4 regions of the Streptomyces sp. NPDC104096 genome follow, and region 4 is predicted to be linked to each of the others. Evidence: riboswitches for the same ligand, from Rfam matches in the RefSeq annotation. Region 4 holds a riboswitch; each other region holds the start of a gene.
The links. Region 4 has a riboswitch for S-adenosylmethionine ahead of thrC (threonine synthase). Riboswitches for the same ligand answer to the same signal wherever they lie in the genome.

Region 1 (7,142 bases), on a different contig from region 4:
ATCAACTCGATCACCTGGTTCGTCCGGATCTTCTTCTTCGTCGGACCGGTCATCGCGTTCATCGTCACCAAGCGGATCTGCCTCGGCCTCCAGCGCCGGGACCGGGACAAGGTGCTGCACGGTCGCGAGACCGGCACCATCAAGCGCCTGCCGCACGGTGAGTTCATCGAGATCCACGAGCCGCTCAGCCAGGAGCAGCTGCACACCCTCACCGCGCACGAGCAGTACCAGCCGCTCGAACTCGGCCCGACGGTCGACGAGAACGGTGTCGAGCGCAAGCTGAAGGGCTCGCAGAAGCTGCGCGCCAAGATCAGCAAGGCGTACTTCGACGAGGACAGCCAGATCGAGAAGCCGACTGTCGACGAGTACAAGGAGATCACGAGCGGCCACGGCCACCACTGATCGCTGCGCTCGCCACGCGCACACAAGGACCCCGTCCGGTCTTCGGACGGGGTCCTTCGCCGTGTCCGGCGCTGGATAGGCTGTAGTCGAGTCTGTACGTGTCTACGAACCAGGAGCGGCTGATGAGCGCTGTGACCCCCGCTGGAGGCGACACCGCGGCGGGCCGTTCCTGGCCCGCGGTACTGAACGGTCTGCTGGAGGGCCGCGACCAGAGCGCCGCGAGCACCGCCTGGGCGATGGACCGGATCATGCGCGGCGAGGCCACCGACGCGCAGATCGCCGGGTTCGCGGTGGCACTGCGGGCCAAGGGCGAGACCGTCCAGGAGATCACGGGTCTGGTCGAGGCGATGTACGCGCACGCCAATGTGATCCAGGTGCCGGGCGACACCGTCGACATCGTGGGCACCGGCGGCGACGGCGCGAAGACGGTGAACATCTCCACGATGTCCTCGATCGTCATCGCGGGCACCGGCGCCAAGGTCGTCAAGCACGGCAACCGGGCCGCCTCGTCGGCGTCGGGCGCCTCGGACGTCCTGGAGAAGCTCGGGGTCAACCTCGAACTGACCCCGAAGCGGGTGGCGGAGGTCGCCGAGGAGGCCGGGATCACCTTCTGCTTCGCGGTGAAGTTCCACCCGGCCCTGCGCCATGTGGCGGCCGCCCGTGGCCAGTTGGGCATCCGGACGGTGTTCAACTTCCTGGGCCCGCTGACCAATCCGGCGAAGGTGCGCGCGCAGGCGGTCGGCGTCGCCGACGCCCGGGTGGCGCCGATCATCGCGGGTGTCTTCGCCGAGCGCGGCAACTCCTCGCTGGTGTTCCGCGGCGACGACGGCCTGGACGAGCTGACCACGACCGCCACCTCGCGGGTGTGGGTCGTACGGGGGGGCCGGGTGACGGAGGAGGCCTTCGACCCGAGGGACGTCGGCATCGAACCGGTGCCGGTGGAGGCGCTGCGCGGTGCCGACGCCTCGTACAACGCGGATGTGGCGCGGCGGCTGCTGAACGGCGAGGGCGGCCCGGTGCGGGACGCCGTGCTGCTGAACTCCGCGGCGGCGCTGGTGGCGCTGCGGCCGGGCTCCGGGACGCTGGCCGAGCAGCTGCGCGCCGGCATGGACCGGGCGGCGGAGTCGATCGACTCCGGCGCGGCCCGGCGGACGCTGGAGCGCTGGGTGGCCGTCAGCAACGCCTGATCCTCCCTCCCCGGCCGCGTGCGGCGCGGCCGGGCGAGGCGGCGCGGGGCCCGGCCCGGGGAGCGGGGCGAGGCGCGGTCCAGGATGCGGACCGCGCCTTGCGCTTCACAGGCCGTGTGGCAGGATGACGAACAGGTCATGAGTGACAGTCATGAGGCCCCGGCCGACTGTCCGGCAACCCTCCGTCCGTGGCGGGGTGCCCCGGGTGAGGACCAGGTCGTAGGCAGCGAGGTCTACGGCAAGCGCGGACCCCTCGACGGCTCCTGAACGAGCCCAGCACCAGGGGTCCTGGTCATCGAGGGAGCCACCCGTGAGCAAGCGAATGCGCTAGGGCGTAGAGCCCCGCCTCCGCACACCCCATTCTCCTTTCTCCGCGCTCGAGCCCGTGTGCTCGCGTGGTGATTCCGCCTTGCCGCTCACGGGAGTTCCCCATGTCCGTCTCCACCGCTGCCTCCGCCCAGACCGTTTGTGCCCCGCTGGCCGTTCTGGGCCGTGATGTCACCGTTCCGCTCGTCACGGGCGGCGAAGTCACCTATGCCGCGCTCGACTACGCGGCCAGCGCCCCCGCCCTCCAGCGCGTCTGGGACGACGTGGCGGCGTACGCCCCGTACTACGGCAGCGTCCACCGCGGCGCCGGCTACCTCTCGCAGCTGTCCACGGACCTCTTCGAGAACGCCCGCCGGACGGTCGCGGAGTTCCTCGACTGCCGCACCGGCGACCAGGTGGTCTTCACCCGGTCCACCACCGACTCCCTCAACCTGCTGGCGGCCGCGCTCCCGGCCGGCTGCGAGGTCTTCGTGTTCGAGACCGAGCACCACGCCTCGCTGCTGCCCTGGCAGGACGCCCGGGTCACCTACCTCGACGCCCCGCGCACCCCGCAACAGGCCGTCGAGACCCTGGAACGCGCCCTGGCCGACCGCGACCCGTACGGCCCGGCCCTGGTCTGCGTCACCGGTGCCTCGAACGTCACGGGCGAGCTGTGGCCGGTCCGCGAGCTGGCGGCGGCGGCCCACGCGCACGGCGCCCGGATCGTCCTGGACGCCGCCCAGCTGGCCCCGCACCACCCGGTCTCGGTCCGCGACCTCGACGTCGACTGGGTCGCCTTCTCCGGCCACAAGCTGTACGCGCCGTTCGGCTCCGGGGTCCTGGCCGGCCGCGCCGACTGGCTGCGCGAGGCCGAGCCGTACCTGGCCGGCGGCGGCGCGAGCCGACGGGTCACCCGGCGCGCGGACGGGGGAGTGGACGTGGAGTGGCACGACAGCGCCGCCCGTCACGAGGCCGGCTCGCCGAACGTGATCGGCGCCTACTCCATCGCCTCCGCCTGCAAGGCCCTCACCGAGGCGGGCTTCGACACGCTCGTCGCCCGTGAGCTGCACCTGATCGACACCGTCCGGGCGGGCCTCGCCGAGGTGCCCGAGGTGCGGGTCCTCTCCCTCTTCGGCGACGACGCCCCGCGGGTCGGGGTGATCTCCTTCGTGGTGGAGGGCTGGAACAGCTCCCACTTCGCGGCCGCCCTCTCCGCCGAGTACGGGATCGGCGTCCGCGACGGCCTCTTCTGCGCCCACCCGCTGGTGCGCACCCTGCTGGGCAGCGACCCGGGCAGCCAGGGCGAGTGCGGCGCGCCCGAGGCGGCGCCGGGCGAGAAGTCCCTCAACGCCATCCGGGTGAGCTTCGGCGCGGGCACGCCGGACGAGCACGTGGAGCGCTTCGTGACCGCGGTGCGGGAACTGGTCAGGGACGGCGCGAAGTGGCGCTACCGGACCGAGGACGGCCGCTGCGTGCCCGCGGTCTGACCGGGCCCGTTGCGCGGCGCCGTCGTGGCCGGTCGCGCGGTCCCCGCGCCCCTGAGGCCGCCTGCGGGCAGGCGCGATCGAGGGGCGCGGGGAACCGCGCGCCCGGCCCTCACCGGTCCGCGGGGGAGGGGCTCAGCTGTCGAGACCGATCGCGAACGCCGCCTCCAGGTCGTGCTGGGAGTAGGTGCGGAACGCGACGTGCGTGTCCGTGCCCTCGACGCCGGGGATCTTGCTGATCCGGCCCGGGATGACCTCCGCCAGGTCCTCGTGGCGGACCACCCGCACCATCGCGATCAGGTCGTAGGTGCCCGTGACGGAGAAGACCTCGCTGACGGAGTCCAGCGCGGCGATCGATTCCGCGATCTCGGGGATCCGGTCCACGCTGGTCTTGATAAGGACGATCGCGGTGATCACGGTTGGTTCTCTCTCTCGGCCGGGGCCCTCACTCTATGACGTGATCCCGGACCCACCAAGGCCGCGGCGGCCGGTCGGGCCGGTCAGCCGCCGTCGCCCGTGGCGGGCCTGACCTGCCGGGCCGGGCCGCGGCTGCGGCCGAACCGCAGCCACGCGTATGCGAAGCCCGCGCCGAAGCCCACCAGGTGGGCGAGGTAGGCCACGCCGGGGCCCTGGGTGGCCCGGCCCGCCGCCACCCACTGCAGGGCCGCCCAGAAGGGCAGCACGACCCATGCCGGGAAGCGCAGCGGCAGGAAGAACAGGAACGGCAGGAGGCTGGTCACCCGCGCCCGGGGGAACAGGTACAGGAACGCGCCGAGGACCGCGGAGATCGCCCCGGAGGCGCCGACCAGCGACTGTTCGGAGCCGGCGTTGGCGGCCGCGTAGCCGAGCAGCGCCAGGTAGCCGCAGCCGACGTAGAAGAGGGTGAACTCCACTCGGCCCATCCGTTCCTCGGTCATCGCCCCGAAGACGTAGAGGAAGAGCATGTTGCCGAGGAGGTGGACCCAGCTGCCGTGGACGAACAGGGCGCTGGCCGGGGTCAGGACCTGCCCCGTGGCGTCCCGGAACAGTTCGGCGGGGACCACGCCCCAGTGGCGGAAGTAGGCCCGCTGGGCGGCCGACAGCGCGGCGCCGGTGCCGTACCCGGGATTGAAGCCGGAGGCCGGGCCGATCAGGAAGACCAGACAGCACAGGGCGATCAGCCCGTACGTCACGGGCGCCGACGGCTTCCGGATCGTGCCGCCCGTGGTTCCGTTCCAGTCGCTGATCATGAACACAGAGCATGACGTACGGGGACGCATCGGCACAGACCGCCTCGCCGCCGTGGATGGGTGGGCGGCGAGTACCCGCCAGGCCGTAGGGTTACGAGCCACATGTTCCGGGGAGAGCCCGGTGCATCACGGACAATGGACAGAAGGAAGGCGAACAGCCCTGATGACGGTTCCCCTGCCGACCGCCTCGACGCGGTGGCGCTGCACCCTCTGCGGCAACCTCACGCGTTTCGACGTGACCCGTTCGTCGAAGGTGGTGGAGTACGTCCATCTCGACCTCGCCGGTCAGCCCAGCGTGGAGGAGCGCGAGGTGGTCAGTGAGACGATCGAGTCGGTGCGTTGCCGCTGGTGCAACGCCGTCGACCAGGTGGAACTCGTGGACAGGCCGGGCGCCGGCTCCTGACGGGAGCGGCCCCGCACGGATATTGGGGTGTGACGGATGGTGGAGACCGCAGGCGGGGGGCCGGGCGACGGCGCCGCCGAGGTGCTCGACCGTCCGCTGCCCGACGGGGTGCGGCGCCGGGTCGTGCAGATCGTCTCGGACGGCTTCGGCGGGCTGGTCCTGGCCGAACTGCCCGCTCAGTTGCGGCAGTACGCCCGGTTCGCCCCGAATCGTCGGGCCAAGTTCGCGGGCAACGCCATGGCCGCGGCGCTGGAGACCGACGCGCTCTTCCGGCAGCGCATCGGCGAGAAGCTCAGGGAGGCGCAGCCCGAACTGGCCGGTGCCCTCGAGTCCGGTTCGCCGCCCCCGGCCGCGGACCCCTTGGACGTGGCCGCGGCGGCCTATGTGCTGCGGCCGGCCGGCTGGGTGAAGCTGGTGGCCGCGGCCGGCGAGGAGGCGCTGCGCGCGGACGCCGAGCGGGCCGACGAGGAGAGCCGGGCCGAGCTGGAACGGCTGCGCGAGGAGCTCGACCGGGCCCGTGAGCAGGGCCGGACCGAGACCGAGCGGCTGCGGGCCGAGCTGGACGCCTCGAAGCGGGAGGCGGAGTCGCTGCACCGCAAGCTGCGTTCGGCCCTCAGCGACGTCAAGCGCGGCGAGGCGGCGCTGCGCAAGGTGCACGGCGAGACCGAGACCGCGCGGGCCGAGGCGCAGGCGCAGGTGTCCGCCGCCGAGAGCGAGTCCCGGCGGCTGAAGGCGCGCCTGGGCGAGGCGGAGGCGGCCCTGGAGGCCACCCGCAAGGCGGCCCGCGAGGGGCGCAGCGTCGAGGACATGCGGGTGCGGCTGCTGCTGGACACCGTGCTCGACGCGGCCCAGGGGCTGCGCCGGGAGCTGGCGCTGCCGCCGGTGTCGGTGCGGCCCGCGGAGACCGTGGACGCGGTCGAGCCCGGCCGGATGACCCCGAAGGACATCGCCAACCGCGCGCTGTCCGAGAACGACCCGGCGATCCTCGACCAGTTGCTCGCGCTGCCGCAGGCGCACCTGGTCGTCGACGGCTACAACGTCACCAAGACCGGCTATCCCCAGATGCCGCTGGAGAAGCAGCGGCTGCGGCTGCTCGGGCAGCTCTCGCAGCTCGCCGCGCAGACCGGCGCCGAGGTCACCTGTGTCTTCGACGGCGCCGAACTGGTCGCGCCGGTGCTGCTCGCGCCGCCCCGCGGGGTGCGAGTGCTGTTCTCCAAGCCGGGTGTCACCGCCGACGAGCTGATCCGTCAGCTGGTGCGGGCCGAGCCTCCGGGCCGGCCGGTCATCGTCGCCTCGACCGACCGCGAGGTGGCCGACGGGGTGGCCCGGGCGGGGGCGCGGCCGGTGGCTTCGGCGGTCCTTCTCAAGCGCCTGTCCTGAACGTCAAGTTCCGGAAGTAATGCCCGAATTGACGGAGTCGTCACGCAACGTAGCGTCAGTCGGGCATCACTGCACGTGAGTTGCCGGCAAAGAATGCGGTGCGTAACCGGGATTTTTCGCCGGAGGATTTGAACTGATCACAAGAACATCACTAAGGTCAGGCTTCGAATCTCCGTACGGCTTCTCACCCAGAAGAAGGAGCTCGTCTCCGTGGCGTCCCACCGTCGACCGAAGCAGCCGAGTCGTGCACGCGTGACCGTGCTGACCACCGCAGCCGCAGCCGCCGTGGTGCTGAGCGCCCAGGGCGCCAACGCCGCGCCGAGCGAGAAGCCGACCAAGGACGAGGTCAAGTCCAAGGTCGACAAGCTCTACGACGAGGCGGAGCAGGCCACCGAGAAGTACAACGGGGCCAAGGAGAAGCAGGAGAAGCTCCAGAAGGAGATCTCCACCATCCAGGACAACGTCGCGCGCGGCCAGGCCGACCTGAACGAACTGCGCGACAGCATGGGCCTGGCGGCCGCGGCCCAGTACCGCACCGGGTCCATCGACTCCTCGCTCCAGCTCTTCCTCTCGGCCGACCCGGACGACTACCTCGACAAGGCGTCCACGCTCGACCAGTTGAGCGGCCAGCAGGTCGAGGCGCTGAAGAAGATCCAGGACAAGCAGCGCGAGCTCGCCCAGGAGCGCGCCGAGGCCTCCGACAAGCTCAAGGACCTGGCCTCCACCCGTACGGAGCTGGGCAAGAAGAAGA
Region 2 (7,142 bases), on a different contig from region 4:
TGTTGCAGGTTGGCGGCCATTCGGGCGACCAGCAGAGGGTGCCGGTAGGGCGTGATGAGAACCGTCGTCCCCAGGCCGATCCTGCTGGTGATTCCGGCCAGCCAGGCGAGAGTTGTGACAGGTTCGTAAAATGGGGCGGGATATTGTCTGGCGACATCCGGCGTGATCGCCACATGGTCGGAAAGCATCAGCAGGTCGTAACCGAGACCCTCCGTGGTTCTGGCCCAGCGGGCCAGGTTGTCCGGGTTCGCACCCGGGCCGAAGTTGGGGACGTTCACACCGATCCGCATGTCCCAACACTAGCAACTCCACAACAGCGGTGCGTAGTTGTAGCGGGCTTTCGGTAATGCGCGTGGCCGATGAGCGGCGGCCTGTCATTCATTCCCCGACGACCCGCAATTCCTCGAATCCGTTCGGCGCGCTGTGCGCAGGTCCAGGAGGAGGAATACGGCAAGGACGGCCGCCGTCGCCGGATAGAGGGCGCACGGGCCGCCGACGGCGAGCAGGGGGCCACCCGCGAGCGAGCCGATTCCGGTACCGCCGTCGAAGGCGATGTTCCACGCGGCCCCGGCCGCTCCGAGGCCGCCGGGACGGTCACCGGCCGCCCGCAGGGCGAGGACCAGGGTGGCGTTCTGGACGGCGCCGAAGCCCGCCCCGAACAGGGCGGCACCGGTCAGCAGAAGTGCCGGCTCGTCAGAGGCCGCGCCCGCAGCCGTGCCGAGCGCCGTGACCAGAGCGGCGGGCAGCAGCACCTGACGGCCTCCGTGGCGGTCGATGAGCCATCCGACGCCGAGCCGGGAGAGCACGGCGGCGGCCTGCGCGGCCAGCAGCGCCCGGGGCGCGGCCGACGCGGTCAGCGGCAGGAAGGTGAACAGGACGCCGTACGCCGTGGTGGAGGCCGTCTCCACCAGGAGTGGGCCGGTCATGGGGCGCAGCGACCGCCAGGTTCCGCGCACGGTCCGCGGACGGCCGGAGCGGGGTTCGGCAGGGCGGGCGGACCGGGCGGCACGGGGCAAGCCGAAGGAACCGGCCAGGACCAGTGCGGCCGTGCCCGCCGCCAGGGCGAAGACGAGCGGGTACGCCTCCCGCCGGGCCAGGGCGACGCCCAGCGGAGCGCCCAGGACGCCGGCGACACCGACCACAGCGCCGTACCAGCCGATCGCCCTCCCCCGGCTGCCGGACGGGAACAGTTCGGCGGTGAGGGTGACACCGGCGACGACGAACACGCCGAAGCCCAGCCCGCGTACCGCTGTCAGACCGGTCAGGGCCGCCGGCGTGGAGGCAGCAGGCAGCACCAGGCACGGCAGTCCGAGCAGCGCACCGCTCAGGGCGAGCGAGCACCGCCGCCCGAGCCGTGCGAACAGCCATGGCGTGATGGGCTGGACCACCAGGGTGGCCGCCATCATGGTGGCGGTGAGCGCTCCGGCGCCGGACGGTCCGGTGCCGGAGCGGACGGCGTACGCGGGCATCGCGCCGAGCAGCAGGTTGAAGCCCGCGAAGCCGCCGAACGCGGCGGTCAGAGCGCCGGCGATCGCCGTCCGGCGGCTCCTGGCGAACGGCGCCGGACCGCTGCCGGTGGACGCGGACGAGTCCGCCGGAGTGATCACCGCGGCCGGGCCGTGCCGACGGGCCCGGCGGCGTCCGCGATCACCGCGGCGTTCCTCGCGCCGGTCCTGACCTCGCCCGGACACCCGCGTCCCCCATGCCGTACCACCGTCATGTCAGGAGTTGTCGAGCGGCAGTCCGGGCGGGTTCACCTCGGACTTGGCGACGGCCTCGTTGGAGAGGTTCCAGGCGGCCAGCCACTGGGCGTACTGACCGTTCTCGATCAGGTAGTTGATCGCGTCGGCGATCGGCTCGGCGAGACCGCTGCCCTTTTTCGAGGTGGCCGCGATCAGGCCCTGGAGCGACGCGCCGGCGCCGGAGAACGTGCCCGCGTTGGCCGTGGGCGCGGGCGTCTTCGCGGTCTGGGTGACGTGGTAGGAGATGGTCGGGTTGGGGCCGAAGTGCGCGTCGATCCTGCCGCTGTTGAGCGCCTGGTAGACGCCGTTGTTGTCCGGGTAGTGCTTGACGGTGAGCGTCTTGCCCTCGCTCTGCAACTTCTTCTGCCACTCGAGGAGGATGCGCTCCTGGTTGGTGCCCGACCCGACCTCGACCGTCTTGCCCGCCAGGTTCCGGTAGTTGCCGTCGAACCTCCACTTGCTGGTCTTCAGCACCTCGAACGCGAGGTTGTCCTGCCGGTAGGAGGCGAACTCGTACTTCGTCTTGCGTTCCTCGGTGTCGGTGACGTTGGAGAAGGCCACGTCCACCTTGCCGCTGTCGACGCCGATGAAGAGATTGTCCCAGGTGAAGTTCTCGCTCTGCGGCTCGAGACCCAGGACCGCGGCGACCAGTCGGCCGATGTCGGTCTCGGATCCGGTGAGGGTCTTCTGGTCGTCACCCACGAACTCGAGCGGGGCGGAGCCGGAGGGCAGAGCGCCGTGGCCGATCACCAGCTTGCCGCTCTTGCGGACGGCCGCGGGCAGCTCGGCGCTGATCGACTTGACCTCGGACACCTTGAGCGTGGTCTCCTTGGCGGCGCCGTGCGAGAGCTGACCGATGGTCACACTCCCGGAGACGGCGTCGTCCGTCTTGGTGGCGGCGGCGCTGTCCCCGCCACAGGCGGTGAGCCCGGTGGCGAGAGTGGCGACAGCAGTCGCCGCTGTGATGCCGCGAATCAGGCTACGTCGGGTGACGTGGGTAGACATGGCCGTTCCTTGTCGCTCGGGAGGAGGTGGTGGCGTGGGGGAAGGAGATCGTCGGTGCGCCGTGGGGACGCAGGGGAAGGCGGTGGACCGGACGACTCTGCTCAGGACCACGTGGTCCAGCTCAGGACGTACGCGATCCAGCTCAGGACGTACGGGGTCCACTCGTTCAGCCGGGTGCGAAGACCGGACGGCAGACGAAACCGCCACGCCCGAGGAGGCCACGGAGGCCGACGACCGGCATACGGCCGGCCGGTCCACCCTCCGCGTCACATCGACGAGCGCTGCTTCAACCGGCTGAAAGGCTTCGCGAGATCGCCCTCAGGCACGGCGGAACCGCGGCCTCATCCGGTGCGGCGGTCGGACTCTCGCCGTTCCCGCTCCGGTCAGGCTCCGTACGACAACGGAGCCCAGGTCACGAGCCGTGGGACGGAGGTCAGCAACAGATCTCGTCGAACTGGTCGGCGCGGCGGCTCACCCAGAACGGGTCGAGCAGCACCATGTGTGCCGTGCCAGTGGTTTCCATGGCCGGATATAAGCACACCACCGACAAGGGCGTCCACCATGCGTCCACTGGACGGGACCGGAGCGCACCGCCGAGGCGTCAGGCCTCAATCCACCTTTATGTGCCTGCTGTTCGCTCCGCGTCGCCGCCTTCCCGGCGCGTCTTGACGCCGGAAGAACAGCCGCTCTACGGTGTGCCCGAGCTACGAGTTCCGGTGATCAAGCCCTGGCTGGCCGGACGGCAACCCTCGACGCAGTGGGGTGCCCCAGGTGAAGGCTCGGCGGATCTCATCCTTCTGCAAGTGCGCTCATCACAGCCCCGCAGCGGGCCGGAACCAGGGAGGACGGCATGGCGACGCCCTTGATGCTGTGCTCCCGGCGCCATGTCGACCTGCTGCTGGTCTCCAGCTGTCTGTGTAAGGCCTGAAACCGCCCTTTCCGGGCCCGGAGCCTGCCCGCCCGGCCGTGTTCCGGCCGGCCGCCTCGCCGTGTTCCGGGCCGGTAGACCCGCCGGCCTGACCGTGTGACACCCCACCCCCGTTCTGACGTGATTCGGCCCGCCGTCGGCGCAGGACTGCGCCGACGGCTGCCTCACGCATCCCTGCTGCGGAAACAGAGACCCCTGATGGCACTGCACAACGGCCCGACACCGAACAGACCCCTGCGGTCCGGTCTCGGCGCGATCTCCCTCGGCACGGCGTTCCTGGTGGCGCTGACCGGCTGCACCAGCAGCAAGGACGGCGAGACCACCAGCTCCGCCGAGGCCCTCACCATCGGCACCACCGACCAGGTCACCAGCATCGACCCGGCCGGCTCCTGGGACGCGGGCTCCGGCACCGTCGAGAGCGAGGTCTACGCGGCCCTGCTCAGCCAGAAGAACGGCTCCGCGGACGTCTCACCCGACCTCGCCACCGGGATCGAGCAGACCGGGCCGAAGGAGTACACGGTCACGCTCCAGAAGGGCCTCGAGTTCGCCAACGGCCACGAACTCACCTCCTCGGACGTCAAGTTCAGCTTCGACCGGGACCTGAAGATCGCCGACCAGAACGGTCCTTCGTCGCTGCTGTACAACCTCGCCTCGGTCGCTGCCCCGGACCCTGCCACCGTCATCTTCACCCTCAAGTCGGCCAACGACACCCTCTTCCCGAAGGTCCTGTCGACGGCCGCGGGCTACATCGTGGACGAGCAGGTCTTCCCCGCGGACAAGATCCTCGACGACAAGTCCGTCGTCGCCGCCAAGCCGTGGAGCGGGCCGTACGGCGTCACCGACTACGACAAGAACTCCCTGGTGTCGTTCACCGCCAACGCGCGCTACAAGGGGCAGCTGGGCACGCCGAAGACCAAGAACGTCCAGCTGAAGTACTACGCCGACGCCGGCAACCTGAAGCTCGACGTCCAGCAGGGCGCCCTCGACGCCGTCTACCGCACCCTCACCATCACCGACCTGGACGACCTCGCCAAGCAGAAGGGCGTCAAGGTCCACACCGGTGCCGGCAACGGCATCCGCTACCTCGTCTTCGACTTCGCCACCCAGCCCTACGGCACCAGGACGAAGGACGCCGACCCGAAGAAGGCCCTCGCCGTCCGCCAGGCCGTCGCCGACTCCGTCGACCGCTCCCAACTCGCCCAGCAGGTCTACAAGAACACCTACCAGCCGCTCTACACCTCCGTCCCCGACGGCCTGACCGGCGCCACCCCCTCCTTCACGTCGCGCTACGGCGACAAGAAGGGCGGCCCCGACAAGGCCGCGGCGGCGGCCCGGCTGAAGGCGGCGCGGGTCAAGGCCCCGGTGACGCTCGACCTCCAGTACAACAGCGACCACTACGGCTCCTCGTCGGCCGACGAGTACGCGCTGGTCAAGACCCAGCTGGAGGCCACCGGACTGTTCAAGGTGAACCTTCAGTCCACCGAGTGGACCCAGTACGGCAAGGACCGCGTCAAGCACCTCTACCCGCTCTACCAGCTCGGCTGGTACGCCGACTACCTCGACGCGGACAACTACCTCTCGCCCTTCTACTCGGCCAACAGCTGGGTCGCCAACGGATACGACGACCCCGCCGTCCGCGCCCTGGTCGAGAAGGAGGAGACGGAGACGGACACGGCCAAGCGCACCACGCTGATCCAGCAGGCGCAGGACAAGGCCGCCGCCCAGGTACCGCTGCTGCCGCTGCTCCAGGGCTCCACCGCCATCGTCACCCGCAGCGACATCAGCGGCGTGCCCGACGAGCTGGACGCCACGTACCAGTTCCGCTGGGCGGGACTCGCGACGAAGTGAGCACTCCGACGCAGCAGACCATCGGCGCTGTCGGCACCCCGGCCCACAGCGCCGCCGGTCACGGATTCGCCCGCTACCTGGTGATCCGCTTCCTCCTCATCATCCCCACCGTCCTGATCCTCGTCAGCCTGGTCTTCTTCCTGATGCGGCTCACCGGAGACCCGATCAGCGCGGCCTTCGGCGACCGCCTCACCCCCGACCAGCTCCACGCAAAACTGCACCAGGCCGGCTACGACCGGCCGTTGCTCACCCAGTACCTGGACTATCTGCGCTCGCTGGCCGTCGGCGACTTCGGCCGCACCGTCACCGACAACCAGCCCGTGACCCACGTCCTGAGCACCTACGGCGCCGCGACCGTCGAACTCGCCTGCTGCGCCCTCCTGGTGGCCCTGCTCATCGGCGTCCCGCTCGGCATGGTGGCCGCCTCCCACCGCGACCGGGCACCGGACGCGGCGCTGCGCCTGTTCGCGATCCTGACCTATGCCACCCCCGTCTTCTTCGTGGGCCTGCTGCTGAAACTCGTCTTCGCGATCTGGCTCGGCTGGCTGCCCTCGTCGGGCCGGGCGAGCACAGGCGTGCAGCTCTTCCTCCAGAACCAGACCAGCACGACCGGCGTGTACCTGATCGACGCCCTGCGCAGCGGCGACACCACCGCCATCGCGGACGTGCTGCGGCACGCCGTACTGCCGGGACTGGCCCTGGGCCTGCTCGTGGCCGGCATCCTGCTGCGCCTGGTGCGAACCAACCTGATCGGCACCCTCTCCAGCGACTACGTCGACGCCGCCCGCTCCCGCGGCGTCGCACAGCTGCGGCTCATCACCCACCACGCCACCCGCCCCGCCCTCATCCCCGTCGTCACCGTCCTGGGACTCCAGGTAGCCGGGCTCCTCGGCGGTACCGTACTGACCGAGACCACCTTCGAGTGGAAGGGCCTCGGGTACGAACTCGCCCGCTATCTGACGTCCCGTGACTTCCCGGCTGTACAAGGCATCGTGGCCCTGTTCGCCGTCGTCGTCGCGGTGACGAACTTCCTCGTCGACGTCGTCGCCGCGCTCATCGACCCGCGAGTGAGGTACTGATGACGCTGCTCCTCACCCGACGACTGCCGCCACGGCCACGCATCAGGACCGGCGCGGGAGTGCAGCGCGCCATGCTGCTCACCGGCCTGGTCCTCACCGCGCTCTTCCTGCTCACCGCGCTGCTCGGCCCGCTGCTCGCCCCGCACGGCTATGCACAACTTGGTGACTCACAAGGCCTGTTCGGCTCCCAACAGCACCCGAGCACCGCACACCCACTGGGCACGACCATCACCGGGTACGACGTCCTCTCCCGCACGAGCTGGGGCGCACGCACCGCGCTCCTGATCATCGCCGCCGCGCTGCTGCTGTCGGTGGTGCCGGGCGCGGTGCTCGGACTGGTCTCCGGCTACCTCGGCGGCAGACTGGACAGGCTACTGGTGGGAGTCGCGGACGCGCTGTACGCGTTCCCGCCGCTGCTGCTCGCCATCGTCATGTCGATCGTGATCAGCGGCGGCCGGTCCAGCCTGACCGGCGGCCTCGGCGCGGCCGCCTGCTCGGTCGCCGTGTCCTTCGTACCCCAGTACTTCAGGGTCGTCCGCG
Region 3 (7,142 bases), on a different contig from region 4:
GGCGGTCGCGGTGAGGAGGGTGAGCAGCCGACGGCGGGTGACGCCGTCGGCTCTGGCCTCACCTGCGAGCCACTGGCGCAGTCTGCGGCGGTCGTACTCGGTTTCGTGGTGTCGGTCGGCCGGGGTGGGTGAAGGCATGGCGGGTCCTCGTCATGACGGGGCGGGACGAACGAGAGGGCACGGCGCGAGTCGGCGCGGGCAGCCCCCGGACGGGCCGATGTACGCCCGACCGGCTTGTCCTGGAAGGAGGTTGGCGGCAGCGCGGGATCAGCCGGTCGTCCGACACAGCGCGGCGGCCACGCGGACGAGGTCCACGGCGCGACGGCGGGTCAGCGGCTCCGACAACGGCATGGCGGGATGTAAGCACGCGGGGCGGAAGGCGTCAACGGAGCCGTCGGGCCGGTGAACCGCACGTCCTGGCGGGTCCGTCGGCGTGGCTGCCGCGCCCCGCACCCGACCGGCGGGCCGGGCGGCGGCGCCTCACACGAATGACATACAGCCGTCACACACGACAGGAATGCGGGCTCACCGACCACCCGTTCCATTGACATGACTGTTGGCGTAGCACTCAACGCATCCGATGCGCAGAACCAGGTCGACGCCAGTGTGCGACTGGCCGAGGAGGCCGCGTCCGCCGGGCTGCGGTCCGTGTGGTTCGGCCAGAGTTTCGGCGCGGACTCACCCCAGCTCGCCGCGATCGTCGGGCGCGCGGTACCGGAACTACAGGTGGGCACCTCCGCGATCCCCGTCTTCGGCCGGCACCCCCTGCCGGTCTCCAGTCAGGCCCAGACCGCCCAGGCCGCCACCCACGGCCGCTACCACCTCGGACTGGCCCTGGGCACGAAACTGCTGACGGAGACCGGCTTCGGCCTGCCGTTCCGGCGGCCCATCGCCCGGCTGCGCGAATTCCTCACCGCACTGCGCCAGTTGACCGAGACCGGCACGGCCGACTTCCACGGCGAGCTGCTCACCGCCACCACCCCGATCCCCGCGCGCGTACCGGGCGCGGAGTCCGGTGTCCCGTTGCTCGTCGCCGCGATGGGCCCGCAGGCGCTGCGGGTCAGCGGCGAGCTGGCGGACGGGATCCTGCCCTACCTCGCGGGACCGCGCGCCCTCTCGGAACACATCGTGCCCGCCCTGACCGCCGCGGCCGATGCCGCCGGACGGCCCGCGCCCCGGGTCGTGGCGCTGGTGCCCGGCGTGGTCACGGCCGACGTCGACGCGGTGCGCGCGAAGGTCACCGAGGACCTCGCGTTCTACGAACAGGTCCCGTCCTACGCCCGGGTCATCGAGCTCTCCGGCGGCCGTCGCGCCGCGGACCTGGCCGTGATCGGCGACGAGAAGACGGTCGAGGCCGAGGTACGGCGCTACCGCGACGCCGGCGCGACCGAGGTCGTGTTCTCGGGCACCGAGATCGCGGGAGCGGCGGACCGGCGCCGTACCTGGGCACTCCTCGGCGAACTGGCCGCCTGAGCCCGTCGGATCCACCGGACCCACAGAGCCCCCGCATCCCCGTCCCTGCATCCCCGCATCCCCGCACGAGGGCGAACCCCCGTACACCGAAGGAGATTTGATGACCACCGAGGCGACCACGGCAGACCTGCGTGCCTTCACCGAACAGTGGCTGGAGTGGTACCGCGAACAAGAGGCCCGGCTCTCCGGCCCGCACGGGTTCCTGGCGATCACCGGCCTGCACTGGCTCGACGACCGGCCGCAGCGTTTCACCGACGCGCCCGGCACCTGGCACACCGGCCCCGACGGGGTCGTCGTCACGCTCGACGACGGTGAGGAACTGGTCGTCGACGGGAAGCCGGTGAGCGGTGAGCACCGCTTCGGCGTACTGCCCGAACGCGGTGGCGTCGACGCGGTCTGGAAGGACGCCGTCATCGAGGTCGCCAAGCGGGGCGGTCATGACATCGTGCGCCCCCGGCACCCGGACGCGCCGCTGCGCACGGCCTTCACCGGGACACCGGCCTACGCCCCCGACCCGCGCTGGACCGTGACGGGCCGTTACGTCCCCTTCGACGAGCCGCGGCCCACCACCGTGGGCGCCGTGGTCGAGGGCCTGGAGCACGTGTACGACGCGCCCGGCAGGATCGAGTTCGAGCTGGACGGGCACCGACTGTCGCTCACCGCGTTCCCCGGGGCCGGTCAGGGCCGGTTGACCGTGCTGTTCACCGACGCGACCGCCGGGGTCACCACCTACACAGCGAGCCGGACCCTGTCCGTCGAACGGCCCGCCGCCGACGGCACGGTCGTCCTGGACTTCAACCGGGCCACGAACCTGCCGTGCGCCTACACGGACCTGGCCACCTGCCCGCTGCCGCCGGCGGAGAACCGGCTGAAGGTGGCGATCGAGGCGGGCCAGAAGATCCCGCGCGAGCGCGGCGGTTCCTGAACCATGACCTTCCGGGCGTGACCGCGGCCGTCCCCACGTCGCCGCGGGAGCGTCCGGTCGCGGCATTGACGTACGTCGGAACCGCTCCGTACGATCAAGAACGGCATTGAGTGTCAGCGTCAAGCCCTGGCTCGCTGACCGGCAACCCTCCCGCGCGGCGGGGTGCTCCAGGTGAAAGCCCGGCGGGATCAGCGACGATCCCCGCAAGCGCGTGGCCCTGTGTTCAGGGCCGACGAGGTGGAGGACCGTGATGCGACGCGATGGTGGCCCTGCCGCCTCCTCCCTGGTCGCCATGGTGTTCTCCCGGCTGGCGCGCCGACGCCACATCGATCTGAAGCGCTCGACCAGCTGCCTCTGTCAGGCCTGACGGCCCTTCCCGCGGCCGGGCTTCGGCGACCTTCCTCGCCGACGGTCGACATCCGTCACACCCATCAGCGGTCGATATCCCCCGTTTCCTGCTGATCTTCCTGATCTTCCTGATCCGCTTTCCGCCCAGCCCCTGTCCGCAGGGCACTTCCCCGTCATCGGCATCGCGCCGACCGGGACCGCGCGCCTGTGCGCGGTCGTGCCTCGTGCGGTGCTCCATGCCGGGCGACGCATAGAGGAGAACCTCTCGTGAGAGCACTACCGGATTTCAGAACTCCCCGATGGGCAACGCTCACCGCCCTGCTCACCACCGGCGTGCTGCTGACCGCCTGCGGGTCGGGCACCGACGGCTCCGGCACAGGAGGCGGCAAGCCGCGGTCCGGCGGCACCCTGACCTTCGCCGTGGGTTCGGACGCCGGCTGCGTGGATCCCCAGCAGGTCGGCAGCAACGACACGATCTACTCGGTGCGCCAGATCGTGGACTCCCTGACGGACCAGGATCCCAGTACCGGCAAGATCGTGCCGTGGCTGGCGAAGAGCTGGGACATCAGCGCCGACTCGACCGCCTTCACCTTCCATCTGCGCTCCGGTGTCACCTTCAGCGACGGGTCCCCGCTGACCGCCCAGGTGGTCAAGGACAACTTCGACGCGGTGCCGAAGCTCGGTGTCCTGGGGACTCTGGCCGAGGGCTATCTGAGCGGTGTCGAAAGCACCACGGTGGTCGACCCGCTCACCGTCAAGGTCACCTTCCAACAGCCCAACGCCCAGTTCCTGCAAGCGACTTCCACACATTCGCTGGGGATCGAGTCCTCGGCGAGCGTGACGAAGTCACCGCAGCAGAAGTGCAGTGACGGGGTGATCGGGTCCGGACCGTTCGTGCTGAAACAGTACGTGCAGAACCAGTCGGTCACCCTGACCAGACGCCCTGGCTACGCCTGGGGATCCTCGCGGTGGAACAAGCGGGGCGAGGCGTATCTGGACCGGGTGGTGTTCAAGGTCGTACCGGAGGCGGGCGTACGCGCCGGCAGTCTCCGGTCCGGTCAGGTGGACGCCATCGGCAGCGTGGGCCGGGCCGACGAGGCGGCGCTCAAGGGCGGCCAGGTCGCCCTCCAGCGGCGGGCCAACCCCGGCATCGTCTTCGGACTCGCCCTCAACAACGCGCGGCCGGTCCTGAAGGACATCAGGGTCCGCCGGGCGATCCTGTCCGCCGTCGACCGGAAGCAGATCGCCGACACCGTCTTCCCCACCGGCACCCGGGCGGCCACCAGCGTCCTCGCACACACCACGCCCGACTACACCGACCTCGCCCCGGATCTCGCCTTCGACGCGGCCAAGGCGAAGTCCCTGCTGGAAGAGGCCGGTTGGCAGGTGGGTGGCGACGGCATCCGCGTCAAGGACGGGCGGAAGCTGAGCCTGACCATCGACTGGGTTCCCAACGCGGCCACGAACCAGCCCGCGTTGGAGCTGATACAGCAGCAACTGAAGTCCGTCGGCGTCCAGGTGACCCTCCGGCAGCTCCAGCTCACCCAGTTGTCGCCGATACAGCAGTCGGGCGAATACGACGTGATCTGGAGCAACATCACCCGCGCCGACCCCGACATCCTGCGCAGCACCTTCTCCACGAAGCTGGCCAACTTCTACCGCGTACCGGCAGGCAGCCTGGACACGGCGCTGTCCGCACAGGCCGCGACCAGCGACCCGGCCGAGCGCAGCCGGCTGGTGGCCCAGGCACAACAGTCGATCGTGCGCGACGCCTACAACGTGCCGGTGGTGGAGCTGCAGACCCAGCTGGGCGTGTCCACGAAGGTGCACGACCTCGCCTTCGACGCCTCCAGCCGGATCCAGCTGCACGACACCTGGATCGGCTGACCCCGTGCGCGGCTATGTGCTCAAACGGCTCGCGCAGGCGGTCGGGGTGCTGTGGGCGGCGTACACCGTGTCGTTCCTGGTGCTGGACTACCTGCCGGGCGACCCGGTCACGGCGATGGCCGGTGCCGGAATGGACTCGGGGCAGGTCGATCCCCGGCAGATCGCCGCGCTGCGGCACGAGTACGGCTTCGACAAGCCGGTGCTCGCGCAGTACGCCGAGTATCTCGGCCGGGCGGTGCGCGGGGACTTCGGCGACTCGGTCGGCACCGGCCGACCGGTCGCCTCGACCCTGGCCGACGCTCTGCCACAGACCCTCCAACTGACCGCGACAGCGCTGCTGTTCGCGGTGGTCCTCGGCGGCGGACTGGCGGTGGCCGCGACGTACACCACGCGGCGTCGGCTGCGGCAGCTGCTGCTGTCGCTGCCGCCGCTGGGGGTGTCGGTCCCGACGTTCTGGGTGGGGCTGCTGCTCGTCGAGGTGTTCTCCTTCCGTCTGCGCTGGTTCCCCGCGTTCGGCAACGACGGGCCGAGCGGGTTGGTGCTGCCGGCGCTGACGCTGGCGGTCCCGACCGGCGCCCAGATCGCGCAGGTGCTGGCCAAGAGCCTGCTCACCGCGCTCGACCAGGCGTATGTGGAGACCGCCCGCGCCAAGGGCGCGGGCCGGTGGCGGGTCCATCTGCGGCACGCGCTGCGCAACGCCTCCCTGCCTGCGCTGACGGTCGTCGGCCTGCTGGTGGGGCAGCTGATCGCCGGTTCGGTCGTCGTCGAGACGGTGTTCTCCCGTGACGGCCTGGGCCGGGTGACCGCGGCGGCTGTCACGGCCCAGGACATCCCGGTGGTCCAGGGGGTGGTGGCGTTCGGCGCGCTGGTCTTCGTGACGGCGAACCTGGTCGTCGACCTGGTCTATCCGCTGCTCGACCCACGGATCGTGATGACCTCCCCGGGCGGAAGGGCGCGTGTCGTATGAGCCAGAGCCAGAGCCTGAGTCAGAGCCTTGTCGAGGCTCCCGCCGAGGCCGCGTCCGGCCTCGCCCGGCCGGTCGGTGCGTCGTCCGTTCCCGAACCGGGGCGTCGCCTCGACGTACGGCGGATGCTGCGGTTCCTGGTGCTCCGGCCCGGTCTGCTGCTGTCGGTCGGCGTGCTGGTGCTGGTGGTGGCGGCCTCGTTCCGGCCGCGGCTGTTCACCTCGCGGGACCCGCTGAAGGGGGTGCCGACGCAGAACTTCCGCGGCCCGAGCGGTGCGCACTGGTTCGGCACGGACGAGCTGGGGCGCGATGTGTTCGCCCGGGTGGTGCACGGCGCCCAGCTGTCCCTGAAGGCGACGCTGATCGCGGTGCTGGTGGCCTTCGTGGTGGGCGGGCTGCTCGGTGTGGTCGCCGGGTTCGTCGGCCGTTGGGTGGACGACGTGCTGATGCGTTTCGTCGACGTCCTGCTGTCCATCCCCGCGCTGTTCCTGTCGCTGGCCCTGGTGACCGCGCTGGGATACGGGACGGTGAAGGTGGCCGTCGCGGTCGGCATCGCCAGTGTCGCCTCCTTCGCCCGCGTCGCGCGCGCCGAGGTGCTCCGGGTGCGTCAGGCGGTGTTCGTCGAGGCGTCCCGCTCCTGTGGGGCCCGCTGGTACTCGGTGCTGGGCCGGCATGTGCTGCCCAATGCCGCGGGCCCGGTGATCGTCCTGGCCACCCTCGACTTCGGCGCCTCCATCCTGGCGGTGTCGGCGCTGAGCTTCCTCGGCTACGGCGCTCCCCCGCCCGCGCCGGAGTGGGGCACGTTGATCTCCGAGGGCCGCAACTACCTGGCCAACGCCTGGTGGCTGACCGCGCTGCCCGGTCTGGCGATCGCCGCGACCGTACTGGCCACCAACCGCGTCGCGAGGGCGCTGGACGGCGAATGGTCCCGCCGGCGATGACCGACCGACGAGAGAACGATGAGAGCGATGAGAGCGGTGAGGGCAGTGCGAACAGTGCGAGCGCCGAAAGCGGTGCGGACGTGACCGCACCACTGCTGGAGATCCGCGGCCTGTCCGTCTCGTACCGCACTCGCGGCGGCACCGTGGCGGCCGTCCGGGGCGTGGACCTCGACGTATGGCCGGGACAGGTGACGGCGGTGGTCGGCGGGTCGGGCTCCGGCAAGAGCACGACCGCGCACGCCATCACCAGGCTCCTGCCGGACAGCGGCAGCATCGACGCGGGCACGGTCCGGTTCGGCCGGCACGACCTGACCACGCTGTCGGAGGCGGAGCTGCGCACCGTGCGCGGGGCGCGGATCGGCCTCGTACCCCAGGACCCGACCGTGTCGCTCAACCCGGTCAAACGGATCGGCGAGCAGGTCGCCGAGGTGCTGCGCATCCACGGGCTCGCGAGCCGCCGCTCGGCGGCCGCCGAGGCGATCGAGGTCCTGGACCGGGCCGGACTGCCCGACGCGGCCGTCCGGGCCCGGCAGTACCCGCACGAACTCTCCGGCGGAATGCGGCAACGGGTCCTGATCGCCGTCGCGATCGCGGCGCGACCCGA
Region 4 (7,142 bases):
GGGAGCGAAAGGCGCAAAAGACCTGCCCACTTTGGCTACTTCTCGTCGCCCGTGCGGCAGGTGGTGAAGGTCGCAAACCCCGGAATCGGGAGCGGGTTCCCCAACTCTACCGCGCTCAATCACACAGAATTGCCCCCTCCGCTTCTCTCGCGGAGGGGGCAATTCGATGAACGCTCGGTAACCGAGGTTACCGAAGGTAATGATCAGCCTCCGGCGACCGCCGGAATGATGGAGACGCCGGCGCCGTCCGGGGTCGCCGTCTCAAGACCCTGCTCGAAGCGGACGTCGTCGTCGTTCACGTACACGTTGACGAACCGGCGCAGCTTGCCCTGGTCGTCCAGGACGCGGGCCGCGATGCCGGTGTGGTTCTTCTCCAGGTCGGAGATGACCTCGGCGAGGGTCGCGCCCTCGGCGCTCACCTCCGCGGCGCCGCCGGTGTAGGTGCGCAGGATGGTGGGGATGCGGACGTTGACGCTCATGATGCGAGGCCAGCCTCTCGGAAGGAGTCCAGGTTCGGGCGGATGGTGGCGGTCAGACCGGTGCCTGCCACCGCGTCGAGGGTCTTCAGGCCGTCACCGGTATTCAGCACGACGGTCGTCAGGCTCGGGTCGAGCAGGCCGCTCTCGATGAGCTTGCGGGTCACGCCCACCGTCACGCCGCCCGCCGTCTCGGCGAAGATCCCCTCGGTCCGCGCCAGCAGCTTGATCGCGTCCACGATCTGCTCGTCCGTCACGTCCTCCACGGCACCGCCCGTGCGGCGCGCGATGTCGAGGACGTACGGCCCGTCGGCCGGGTTGCCGATGGCGAGGGACTTGGCGATGGTGTTCGGCTTCTGGGGCCGTACGACGTCATGGCCGGCCTTGTAGGCCACGGACACCGGCGAGCAGCCCTCCGCCTGGGCGCCGAAGATCTTGTACGGCCGGTCCTCGACGAGGCCGAGCCTGATCAGCTCCTGGAGCCCCTTGTCGATCTTCGTGAGCTGGGAGCCCGAGGCGATCGGGACGACCAGCTGGTCGGGCAGCCGCCAGCCGAGCTGCTCGCAGATCTCGTACGCCAGGGTCTTGGAACCCTCCGCGTAGTACGGCCGCAGGTTGACGTTGACGAAGCCCCAGCCCTCGCCCGCCGGGTCGCCGATCAGCTCGGAGCAGAAACGGTTCACGTCGTCGTAGTTGCCCTCGATGCCGACGAGTTCACCGCCGTAGATCGCGGCCATGACGACCTTGCCCTGCTCCAGGTCGTGCGGGATGAACACACAGGAGCGCAGACCGGCGCGGGCGGCGGCGGCGCCGACGGCACCGGCCAGGTTGCCGGTGGAGGAGCAGGACAGGGTGGTGAAGCCGAAGGCGCGCGCGGCCTCCAGGGCCTGGGCGACGACCCGGTCCTTGAAGGAGTGCGTCGGGTTGCCGGAGTCGTCCTTGACGTACAGCCCGCCGGTGACACCGAGTTCGCGGGCCAGGTTGTCGGCCTTGACGAGCTGGGTCCAGCCGGGGTTGATGTTGGGCTTGTCCGCCACGTCCGCGGGGACGGGCAGCAGCGGCGCGTAGCGCCAGATGTTCGCGGGTCCCGCTTCGATCCGCTTGCGCAGCTCCTCGGTCTCGTACCGCGAGAAGTCGTAGGCGATCTCGAGCGGGCCGAAACACTCCTCGCAGGCGAAGACCGGGCCGAGCGGCACCCGGTGTCCGCACTCGCGGCAGGAGAGCGCCGCGGCGGAGCCCAGATCGACGGGGTTCGTGGTGCTTACAGCAGTCTGCGCAGCCATGGAGGCGAGGCCCTTTCTCCTCATCTTCCTCACGACGCACTTCGCCGTGAGACGGATTTGGCACCTTCCCGAGCCGGGAGCCTCGCGTGCACGAGAAACCGACTGGAGGGTTGCCGGGGCTTCATCGGGCCGTATCCCTCTGCCCCTCTGGATGAGCGGTATGAAGTTTTCAGCGGTCGGCCACCCTGGACATGCGATGGTCATCCGCGTTGTTCAAGACTGTAACCGAAGGCCCCGACAGTTGAGAGAGTCGTCCGAACCGCGAGATGCCCGTGACCGTCGACCGCTGTCGCGGCGGGCACTCCCACCCGCCGCGAGCACGCAGAACGCAGAAGGAGCCGCCGCTGTGCTGGAAGAAGTCGAGCGCTGGCTGAGCACCCGCTCCTGGTCCGTCAACGACCGCCCGCTCCACAAGATCCTCGCCGCGAAACGCGCCCGGGGCCAGTCGGTCTCCGTCGTCCTGCCCGCGCTCAACGAGGAGGAGACGGTCGGCGACATCGTCGCCGTGATCCGGCACGACCTGATGCAGCAGGTCCCGCTCGTCGACGAGATCGTCGTCGTCGACTCGGGATCCACCGACCGCACCTCGGCGGTGGCCGCGGCCGCGGGCGCCCGGGTCGTCCACCGCGACGCCATCCTGCCCCGCATCCCGGCCGTGCCCGGCAAGGGCGAGGTGCTGTGGCGGTCCCTGCTGGTCACCGGCGGGGACATCGTCTGCTTCGTCGACGCCGACCTCAGGGAGTTCTCCTCCGACTTCGTCTCCGGCATCGTGGGCCCGCTGCTCACCGATCCGGACGTCGACCTGGTCAAGGCCATGTACGACCGCCCGCTCGGCGGGGCGGCCGGCCAGGGCGGCCGGGTCACCGAGCTGATGGCCCGCCCGCTGCTGAACATGCACTGGCCGCAGCTGGCCGGCTTCGTACAGCCGCTCGGCGGCGAGTACGCGGCCCGGCGCTCCCTGCTGGAACAGCTGCCCTTCCCGGTCGGGTACGGGGTGGAGCTGGGCATGCTGGTCGACTCGCTGCACCTGGTGGGCCTCGACGCGCTCGCCCAGGTGGACGTCGGGGTGCGCAAGCACCGCCACCAGGACGGACAGGCACTGGGCCGGATGGCCGCCGCCATCTACCGCACCGCGCAGCTGCGGATGGCCCGCGGGCATCTGATCCGGCCCTCCCTCACCCAGTTCGAGCGGGGCCGGGACGGCTTCGAGCCGCGCACCTACTCCGTGGACACGGAGGAGCGGCCGCCGATGGCCGAGATCGCCGAGTACGCGTCACGCAAGGTGGCCTGACGGATGCGTGTGGTGATGTTCTCCAGGGGGCCGTATACAAATGGTTCCGGACTGTCGCGGGCCTTCCGTACGTTTGAGCGTTTCCGGGCCGGGCTAGGTTGAGGCGTATGGCTTCCACGCACGCTGCTGAGGTGCTGGTCGCGTCCAACCGCGGCCCGGTTTCGTACGAGGTGCGCGAGGACGGCTCGCTGCACGCCCGCAGGGGCGGCGGCGGGCTGGTCTCGGGCCTGTCGGCCATCGGGCCCGACACCGGGGCGCTGTGGGTGTGCTCCACCCTGTCCGACGACGACCGCGAGGCGGTGCGGCGCGGCACGGGCGAGCCGGGCGTGCGGATGCTGGACATCCCGGCCGACGTGCACGCCGACGCCTACAACGGCATCGCCAACTCGGTGCTCTGGTTCGTCCACCACATGCTGTACCAGACCCCGCTGGAGCCGGTCTTCGACGCGGAGTTCCGGCGTCGGTGGGCGTCGTACGAGAGGTACAACCGCGCGTTCGCCGAGGCGCTCGCCGAGGAGGCGGCCGAGGGGGCGACGGCGGTCGTCCAGGACTACCACCTGACGCTGGTGCCGGGCATGCTCCGCGAACTCCGCCCCGACCTGCGCATCGGCCATTTCTCGCACACCCCGTGGGCGCCGGCGGACTACTTCCGGATGCTGCCGGACGACATCCGCGAGCAGATCGTGCGGGGCATGCTCGGCGCGGACCGGCTGGGCTTCCTCACCCACCGGTGGGCGGGCGCCTTCATGGACTGCGCCGGCGAGGTGGACCGTGAGCGGATCCGCCCGGCCCGGACGGACGACGGGCCGTTCGGGACGATCGGGCACACACCGCCCGGCGGCGGCGCGCCGCGCACCACGGCGATCGGCGTGCACGGCCTCGGCGCCGACGCCGACTTCCTGCGCGAGCGCGCCCACCGGGCCGACGTCGGCGAGCGGATGGCGGCGCTGCGGGCGGAGATCGGCGAGGGCCGCAGGTCGGTCGTGCGGGTGGACCGGACCGAGCTGTCGAAGAACATCGTGCGCGGTCTGCTGGCGTACCGGCAGCTGCTCGACGACCACCCCGAGTGGCGGGAGCGGGTCGTGCACGTCGCCTTCGCCTACCCCTCCCGGCAGGACCTCGCCGTCTACCGTGAGTACACCGCCGAGGTGCGGCGGCTCGCCGACGAGATCAACGCCGGGTACGGGACGCCGGGCTGGACGCCGGTCGTGCTGCACGTGAAGGACGACTTCGCGCGCTCGCTGGCCGCGTACCGGCTGGCCGACGTGGCCCTGGTGAACCCGATCCGGGACGGCATGAACCTGGTCGCCAAGGAGGTGCCGGTCGTCTCCGACGAGGGGTGCGCGCTGGTGCTGTCGCGGGAGGCGGGGGCGTACGAGGAGCTGGGCGAGGACGCGATCACCGTCAATCCGTACGACGTGACCGGGACGGCGCGGGCGCTGCACGAGGCGCTGGTGATGCCGGTGCACGAGCGGGCGGAGCGCACGAAGCGGCTGGCCGCCGCGGCGACCGCGCTGCCGCCGGCCCAGTGGTTCCTGGACCAGTTGAACGCCCTGCGCGGGTGAGAGCCCTGCGCGGGTGAGAGTCCTGTGCGGCTGAGAGTCCTGTGCGGCTGAAGGCCGACCGTCCCGGGCGGCCGGCCTCGCCGGGTGGTCAGCCGAGCCGGGCCGCCAGGGCGCGCAGCAGGTCCACGACCCCCTCGGGGCCGTCGACCACCAGGTCCGACCGTTCCCGCAGGGCCGCCACCTCGTCGCTTCCGCTGCACACCAGGAGGCCGGGGACGCCCTCGGAGCGGAGTTTGTCGACGGCGGCGAAGGCGGGGAGGTCGCCGAGGTCGTCACCGGCGTAGAGGACGGCCCCGGCGCCGATCTCGCGGACGTACTCCGTGAGGGCGACGCCCTTGTCCATGCCCGGCGGCCGCAGTTCGAGGACCATGCGGCCGGGCTCGACGATCAGGCCGTGGCGGGCGGCGAGCCGGGCGAGGGGGGCGCGCAGCGCCTCGAAGGCGGCCTGCGGGTCCTCGGCCCGGCGGGTGTGGACGGCGAGCGCCCGGCCCTTCTCCTCGATCCAGGTGCCCTGCCAGGCCCCGATCGAGTCGAGGAAGCCCGGCAGTTCGGCCCGTACGGCCGCGACGCCGGGGTGCGGCGGCGGGGCGATGACGGCGCCGGTGCCGGCCTCCCAGCGTTCGGCGCCGTAGTGACCGAGCACGACAAGGTGGTCCAGGCCCGGCACCGACTCGAAGCCGCCGTGCCGTACGGCCACCGCGGGGGGCCGGCCGGTGACGACGGCGACCGCCGCCACCTTCGGCGCGAGGGCGGCGAGCGCGGGCACCGCGTCCGGGTGGGCACGGGCCTGCTCGGGGTCCGCCACGATCGGCGCGAGCGTGCCGTCGAAGTCGAGCCCGATCACCGAGCGCTCCGGGCGGGCGAGGATGGCGTCCAGCGCGTCGCGGCCCGCCGGGGTCGTGGGGGTCGGCAGGGGCCGTGCGGGGTGCGGGGGGTGCGTGTCATGGCTGCCCATACGGCGACCCTATCCGCGGGGCGGCGGCCGTACTCCTGACTCGTCGGACGCGGGGACGACGGGCCGGTCCCCGCTCACCGTTCGGCCCGACGGGACTCCCGCACCCGTCTCAGCCGGTTCACCGTGACCGGGTCCTCGGCGAGGGCCCGCGCGTCGTCGAGGAGGGCGTTGAGGAGCTGGTAGTAGCGGACGGGCGCCAGGCCGAGCTCCTCTCGGATGGCGCGCTCCTTCGCGCCGGGGCCGGCGAAGCCCCGGCGCTCCAGGGCGAGGATGTCCCGTTCGCGGCGGCCGAGGGCGGCACCGCGGTCCTGGTCGTCGTCCATGACGGCACCGTAACCGTTCCCGGCGGCGGAGCGGGAGTGCGGCGAGACCTGGCCCGGGGCGCACCGCGATCGTCCCGGGCCGGCCCGTCGGGCGCGCCGCGCCGCGCTTTGTCCCGACTGCGCCGCTCTTCGCCCCGACCGCGTCGGCCGCTCGCCCGTTTGTCGAATAAAGGTCTATACCGCGCAAGTGGACTAGACCTCTCCCGGGTCCACGGGCCACACTGTCTCCGTGAGACATGTCATCGCCCTCGACGTGGGCGGCACCGGGATGAAGGCCGCTCTGGTCGGGGCGGACACCACACCGTCCGAAGAAGCGTCGTCCGGACCCCCCGTGCTGCTGCACCAGGCGCGCCGGGCGACCGGCCGCGAGCACGGCCCCGACGCGGTCGTCGACGGCATCCTCGATTTCGCCGCGGAGCTGCGCGCCCACGGCGAGCGGCTCTTCGGCGAGCCCGCGGCCGCCGCCGGCGTCGCCGTCCCCGGCATCGTCGACGAGCGGCAGGGCATCGCCGCCTACGCGGCCAACCTCGGCTGGCGCGACGTGCCCCTGCGCGACCTGCTCGCCGAGCGGCTCGGCGGCATCCCCGTCGCCCTCGGGCACGATGTGCGCACCGGCGGCCTGGCCGAGGGCCGGACCGGCGCGGGCCGGGGCGCCGACCGCTTCCTGTTCGTCGCGCTCGGCACCGGCATCGCGGGCGCCATCGGCCTCGACGGCCGGGTGGAGGCGGGCGCCCACGGCTTCGCGGGCGAGATCGGCCATGTCGTCGTACGGCCCGGCGGGATCCCCTGCCCCTGCGGCCAGGTCGGCTGCCTGGAGCGCTACGCGTCCGCGTCGGCGGTCAGCGAGGCGTGGGCCGCCGCCTGCGGGCGCCCGGAGGCCGACGCGGCGGACTGCGCGAAGGCCGTCGCGTCCGGCGACCCGAACGCCGTCCGGGTCTGGCGGACGGCCGTGGACGCGCTCGCCGACGGGCTGGTCACCGCGCTCACCCTGCTGGACCCCCGCACCCTCATCATCGGTGGCGGACTCGCCGAGGCGGGGGAAACCTTGTTCACACCGTTGCGGGACGCCGTCCGGCAGCGCGTCACCTTCCAGAAGCTTCCGTCGATCGTCCCCGCCGCACTCGGGGACACCGCCGGCTGCCTGGGCGCGGGGCTCCTCGCCCGGGATCTCCTGACCACCACTGACCCCTCGGAGGTAACCGCCTGATGGCCACTAGGAAGGTTCTCGCCGGCGCCCGGGTGGTACTGC

Region 1: linked by a shared signal. The riboswitch ahead of ACZ60B_RS07750 (aminotransferase class V-fold PLP-dependent enzyme) and the one ahead of thrC (threonine synthase) in region 4 are both predicted to bind S-adenosylmethionine.
Region 2: linked by a shared signal. The riboswitch ahead of ACZ60B_RS21355 (ABC transporter substrate-binding protein) and the one ahead of thrC (threonine synthase) in region 4 are both predicted to bind S-adenosylmethionine.
Region 3: linked by a shared signal. The riboswitch ahead of ACZ60B_RS36065 (putative leader peptide) and the one ahead of thrC (threonine synthase) in region 4 are both predicted to bind S-adenosylmethionine.

What each region holds. Positions count from the first base shown of each region.
Region 1 is NZ_JBVJMD010000005.1:35,766-42,907, forward strand. Features, by position in the region: gene qcrB (cytochrome bc1 complex cytochrome b subunit) at 1-402, shown strand, start outside; gene trpD (anthranilate phosphoribosyltransferase) at 525-1,589, shown strand; SAM riboswitch class IV at 1,724-1,840, shown strand; gene ACZ60B_RS07750 (aminotransferase class V-fold PLP-dependent enzyme) at 2,021-3,382, shown strand; gene ACZ60B_RS07755 (Lrp/AsnC family transcriptional regulator) at 3,515-3,796, opposite strand; gene ACZ60B_RS07760 (rhomboid family intramembrane serine protease) at 3,880-4,608, opposite strand; gene ACZ60B_RS07765 (hypothetical protein) at 4,772-5,011, shown strand; gene ACZ60B_RS07770 (NYN domain-containing protein) at 5,048-6,391, shown strand; gene ACZ60B_RS07775 (C40 family peptidase) at 6,602-7,142, shown strand, end outside.
Region 2 is NZ_JBVJMD010000020.1:46,847-53,988, forward strand. Features, by position in the region: gene ACZ60B_RS21340 (LLM class flavin-dependent oxidoreductase) at 1-290, opposite strand, end outside; gene ACZ60B_RS21345 (MFS transporter) at 375-1,691, opposite strand; gene ACZ60B_RS21350 (transporter substrate-binding domain-containing protein) at 1,722-2,747, opposite strand; SAM riboswitch class IV at 3,450-3,559, shown strand; gene ACZ60B_RS21355 (ABC transporter substrate-binding protein) at 3,874-5,523, shown strand; gene ACZ60B_RS21360 (ABC transporter permease) at 5,520-6,602, shown strand; gene ACZ60B_RS21365 (ABC transporter permease) at 6,602-7,142, shown strand, end outside.
Region 3 is NZ_JBVJMD010000059.1:5,943-13,084, reverse strand. Features, by position in the region: gene ACZ60B_RS36080 (sulfite oxidase) at 1-138, opposite strand, end outside; gene ACZ60B_RS36075 (LLM class F420-dependent oxidoreductase) at 550-1,473, shown strand; gene ACZ60B_RS36070 (DUF1684 domain-containing protein) at 1,574-2,398, shown strand; SAM riboswitch class IV at 2,501-2,614, shown strand; gene ACZ60B_RS36065 (putative leader peptide) at 2,649-2,765, shown strand; gene ACZ60B_RS36060 (ABC transporter substrate-binding protein) at 3,014-4,633, shown strand; gene ACZ60B_RS36055 (ABC transporter permease) at 4,638-5,600, shown strand; gene ACZ60B_RS36050 (ABC transporter permease) at 5,597-6,538, shown strand; gene ACZ60B_RS36045 (dipeptide ABC transporter ATP-binding protein) at 6,520-7,142, shown strand, end outside.
Region 4 is NZ_JBVJMD010000021.1:106,266-113,407, reverse strand. Features, by position in the region: gene ACZ60B_RS22360 (MoaD/ThiS family protein) at 204-479, opposite strand; gene thrC (threonine synthase) at 476-1,759, opposite strand; SAM riboswitch class I at 1,777-1,917, opposite strand; gene ACZ60B_RS22350 (glucosyl-3-phosphoglycerate synthase) at 2,106-3,050, shown strand; gene ACZ60B_RS22345 (alpha,alpha-trehalose-phosphate synthase (UDP-forming)) at 3,158-4,615, shown strand; gene otsB (trehalose-phosphatase) at 4,704-5,570, opposite strand; gene ACZ60B_RS22335 (DUF3263 domain-containing protein) at 5,645-5,893, opposite strand; gene ACZ60B_RS22330 (ROK family protein) at 6,123-7,100, shown strand; gene nagA (N-acetylglucosamine-6-phosphate deacetylase) at 7,100-7,142, shown strand, end outside.